DNA from 2 places in the Mesorhizobium bavaricum genome. Region 1 is predicted to be linked to the other one. Evidence: riboswitches for the same ligand, from Rfam matches in the RefSeq annotation. Region 1 holds a riboswitch; the other holds the start of a gene.
What was found. A riboswitch is a leader RNA that binds a small molecule or an ion and turns the genes downstream of it on or off. The one in region 1 is predicted to bind cobalamin.

Region 1 (2,198 bases):
CCGGAGCGCGTGCTGCCGCAGGCGATCCTCGACCTGCCGGTGCCGGCCGCCGAGGACGCGCATCGCGAGTTGCTGCGCATCTCGGCCCGCGCCCACGGCATTGCGACGGCCGGCGACTTAAGAGACTACTACCGCCTGTCGCCCGCCGACATGAAAGGCCGGCTGGAGGAACTGGTCGAACTCGGCGAGCTGTTGCCGGTACGCGTCCAAGGCTGGGACAAGCCGGCTTATCTTCATAAAGACGCCCGCCTGCCACGAAAAATCGAGACCCGCGCTCTGCTGGCGCCGTTCGATCCGGTGGTCTTCGAACGGTCGCGCACCGAGCGACTGTTCGATTTCCACTACCGTATCGAGATCTACACGCCGGCCGAAAAGCGCCAATACGGCTATTACGTCCTGCCGTTCCTGCTCGGTGACAGGATCGTCGCTCGCGTCGACCTCAAGGCCGACCGACCGGCCGGCGTGTTACGCGTCCATGCTGCTTACGCAGAGCCCGGCGCGCCGGCTGAAACCGCAGCCCAACTGTTCGAGGAACTGAAGTCCATGCAGGGATGGCTGGGGCTCGAACGCCTCGAAGTCACCCCGGCTGGTGATTTGGGTCCGGCGCTGGCCGACCTGACCGTGTCGTAAGCTCGCGTTGACACCACTGCCCGCAAAAGCCTAAATCCGTTCCAGACGGTCTCTTCTCTTCAACGAGAGGAGCCAAGAGGGAATGCGGTGCGGGATCTCGGTCTCAAATCCGCGGCTGTCCCCGCAACTGTAAGCGAAGAGCCAAGGCCGAAAGCCACTGGGACGGTCCCGGGAAGGCGGCACCAAGGCGAGGACTCGCGAGCCAGGAGACCTGCCGTCTACGACTACAGAATCCGATCGCCCGGCGGGTTTCCGGGCAAGGAGTTCGATTTTTGGACCATGACAGCAGTTTTTCGGCTGGCACAGCGGATGTTTCGTCCGGCCATGATGATGCCCTGGCCGGCGTCACCGTCATCGTCTGTGCCTCCTGTCGCGACGAAACCGGCTCCGACGCCCATCCCCGCGCCGGCGAACTGCTGGCCGAGGACACGCGCCGCGCCGCTTCTGGCGAAGATGTTCGGGTCCGCAGCGTCGAATGCCTCGGCAATTGCAAGCGCCGGCTTAGTGCCGCCATCCTGCGCGATGGCTGCTGGAGCTATGTCTTCGGCGACCTGACCGCGACCAGCGGCGCCGACCTCGTCTCTGGCGCAAAACTCTTCGCCACCTCGACCGACGGCCTCATTCCCTGGCGTGGCCGCCCCGATAGCCTGAAGCGTGGCCTCGTCGCCCGCATCCCTCCCCTCGACCTGTTGAAGGACTGATCATGACCGCTTCCGTCTCCCGCGTTCCCTGCACCGTCGTCACCGGCTTCCTCGGCGCCGGCAAGACGACGCTGATCCGCCATCTCCTGGAAAACGCCGGCGGCAAGCGGATCGCCATCATCGTCAATGAGTTCGGCGACATCGGCATCGACGGCGAGATCCTGAAGGGCTGCGGCATCGACACATGCCCCGAGGAAAACATCGTCGAACTGGCCAATGGCTGCATCTGCTGCACCGTTGCCGACGATTTCGTGCCGGCGCTCGACCAGATCCTGTCGCTGACGCCGAAGGTCGACCACATCCTGATCGAGACCTCCGGCCTCGCTCTGCCCAAACCGCTGGTCCAGGCTTTCCAGTGGCCGACGGTGAAGAGCCGCGTGACGGTCGATGGCGTCATCGCCGTCGTCGATGGACCGGCGCTGGCCGAAGGCCGTGTCGCCAACGACATGGACGCACTTCAGGCGCAGCGCGCGCAGGACACGACACTCGATCACGACGATCCGGTCGAGGAAGTGTTCGAGGATCAGATCGCTTGTGCCGACCTGATCATCCTGTCGAAGAGCGACCTGATGGATGCCGCCGGCTCGGCCCGCGCCAACGCCATCATCAACGAGCACATCGCTCGCGCCGTGAAGATCGTGCCGACGTCGCAGGGCAAGGTCGATCCGTCGGTGTTGCTCGGCCTTGGCCTTGCCGTCGAGGATGACATCGAAAACCGTAAGACCCATCACGACGACGAGCTCGACCACGAGCATGACGACTTCGACAGTTTTATTGTCGACATAGCGTCGATCGCCAATCCGGATGAGCTGGCAAAACGCGTCGCTACCGCCGCCGAGGAAGAAAACGTGCTGCGCGTGAAAGGCT
Region 2 (2,198 bases), on a different replicon from region 1:
TCACATCCGCATCGAGTGCCGTCTCCATGTCCAGGTCGATCGGCACATGCAGCATCGAGCAGGACGGGGCGATCTCCACGCGGTCCAGCGGCCAGCCGGCGACGATCGGCTTGATGCGGTCAAGTATGGCAGGCAGGTTCGCGCGCCAGACGTTGCGCCCGTCGATCAGCCCGAGCGAGAGCACAAGGTCCTTCTGCGCGAGCCGGCCGACGGGCTCCAACTGCTCTGGAGCGCGCACGAGATCGACGTGCAGTCCCGCCACGGGCAGAGAAATTGCGGTCTCGAGATTGTCTCCCAGCGATCCGAAATAGGTAGCGACCATGATCTTCAACTCCGGTGCTGCTTTTGACAGCCGGCAGTAGGCGAATTGGAGCGCATCCCGTTCGTTGGGAATCAGGTCGAGCACGAGGGCCGGCTCATCGATCTGCACCCAATCGGCTCCCGCGAGCCTCAGCCTCCGCAGGAGCTCCTCGTAGACGGGCAGCAGCCGTGGCAGGAGCGCGACAGGGTTGAAACCTTTCTCAGATGACTTCGCCAACTTGAGAAAGGTGACCGGTCCAAGCAGGACCGGGCGCGTGTGGATGCCGAGCGCCTTGGCCTCGAGGAAATGATCGACCGGTTTCGCCGACGAGAGGGCAAAGCTCTGATCGTCCGTGAGTTCCGGCACAATGTAGTGATAGTTGGTGTCGAACCATTTGGTCATTTCCATCGCGGCAAGGCCATGCCCGTTGGCCGCATGCTCGTCACCGGCATGTCCACAATCAGCGTTCTGACCTTGGTTGCCGCGCGCCATGGCGAAATAGGTATCGAGTGGGACCTCGCCGTCAGTCCAGACGTATCGTGCCGGCACGGCGCCGACCATGGTGACGGTGTCGAGCACATGGTCATAAAGCGAGAAATCGTTGGACGGGATTTTCGACACGCCGTGATCGTGCTGCTCCCTCCAGCTAGCCTCGCGTAGCGCCTTCGCCGTCGCGAGCAGGTCGGCAGCGGGAGATTTTCCGGACCAGTAGCTTTCAAGCGCGAATTTCAGTTCCCGCCGTCGACCGATACGCGGCACGCCGAGCGTTGCCACAGGAATTTGTTGAGAGACAGTCATGCCATACCCCGATGGTTGGGGCGTGGGGACAAGGAACGCGCGAGCAGGCGGCACGAAGCCGGGCTACTGCGACCACCGAGACACCCCGCCCGTGGACGTTGTTCGTCGTGGCAGGTCTCCTGGCTCGCGGGTCAAAGCCTCTGCCCGTCTTCCCGAGGCCGTTCGCCTCAGTGACACCAATGGGCTTGGCTCGCCGCTAACAGTTGCGGGGGCAGCGCCGGCATCGCACCGGCTTCCCTCTTAGCTCCGCTACGGCAGTGCCGCGCGGAGAACCATGACATACGCACAATCACAGCCGCTTCGCTCCTTGTCAATACATATAACGGGATGTTTATGTGATGATGCGAATAATGCCCTTGCGCTGATCGGTCTCTTTCGCCCAAAGCCGCGTATGATGCCGCCTCTCATCAGTGCAGGCTCGGAGAGGTCCTTGTCCCCATCGGCGACGCCGGATCAGATCGAGGTCGCCGGGCTCAAGGGCGTAAAGTCGGGCCAGGTCGTCACGGTCCCCCGGGAATCCCGGTAGTTGTTCCCCGCTCGGCTTTGCTCAGCGTGCTTGCGCATTCGCCCATCAGCGCGCTGATGACCACGTCCGGTAGCGGAAAGGAGAGGTGGCGCTGCAGGTCGGCGGGTTGGGGCTGGGCCGTCAGCGTCTCGAACAACTGCGTGGCGATCGCCTCGACCTGCTGCGCGAGCAGCTTCACCCTGCGGTTGCTGAAGGCCGGCGTCACGATCGTGCGTAACCGGGCATGCTCGCCCCCCTCGTGCGAGACCAGCCATCCCGGCGAACCGAGAATCACCGAATCCGCGGTGAATGCCGCACTCTCTAAGCGACGGAAGGGCGGAAGCTGACCGGCAGGCGCTGCGGGCAGCGAATGACGTAAGACGGCATGTAGACGACGTCCTCCGCAGCGATGGTCAGCGCCAGATCCTCCAGCCGCCCGAACAGCGCGGGGAAGGCGCAGCGCAATTCCAGGCGCGCCAGCGCAGCGCCCAGGCAGGAATGCGGCCCCTCGCCGAATGACAGGTGCGGGTTGTGCCGCCGGGTGACATCGAACCTGTCGGCGCCGGGACCGAAGGCCTTTTCGTCCCGGTTCGC

Region 2: another riboswitch for cobalamin. It lies ahead of metE (5-methyltetrahydropteroyltriglutamate--homocysteine S-methyltransferase); the one in region 1 lies ahead of AC1RZR_RS18230 (DUF1636 family protein).

What each region holds. Positions count from the first base shown of each region.
Region 1 covers NZ_CM165566.1:3,718,513-3,720,710, reverse strand. Annotated here, with positions in the region: gene AC1RZR_RS18235 (winged helix-turn-helix domain-containing protein) at 1-630, shown strand, start outside; cobalamin riboswitch at 660-863, shown strand; gene AC1RZR_RS18230 (DUF1636 family protein) at 903-1,331, shown strand; gene cobW (cobalamin biosynthesis protein CobW) at 1,334-2,198, shown strand, end outside.
Region 2 covers NZ_JBXAYV010000001.1:262,473-264,670, reverse strand. Annotated here, with positions in the region: gene metE (5-methyltetrahydropteroyltriglutamate--homocysteine S-methyltransferase) at 1-1,075, opposite strand, end outside; cobalamin riboswitch at 1,192-1,391, opposite strand; partial or broken gene AC1RZR_RS34015 (cytochrome P450) at 1,666-1,959, opposite strand; gene AC1RZR_RS34010 (cytochrome P450 family protein) at 1,926-2,198, opposite strand, start outside.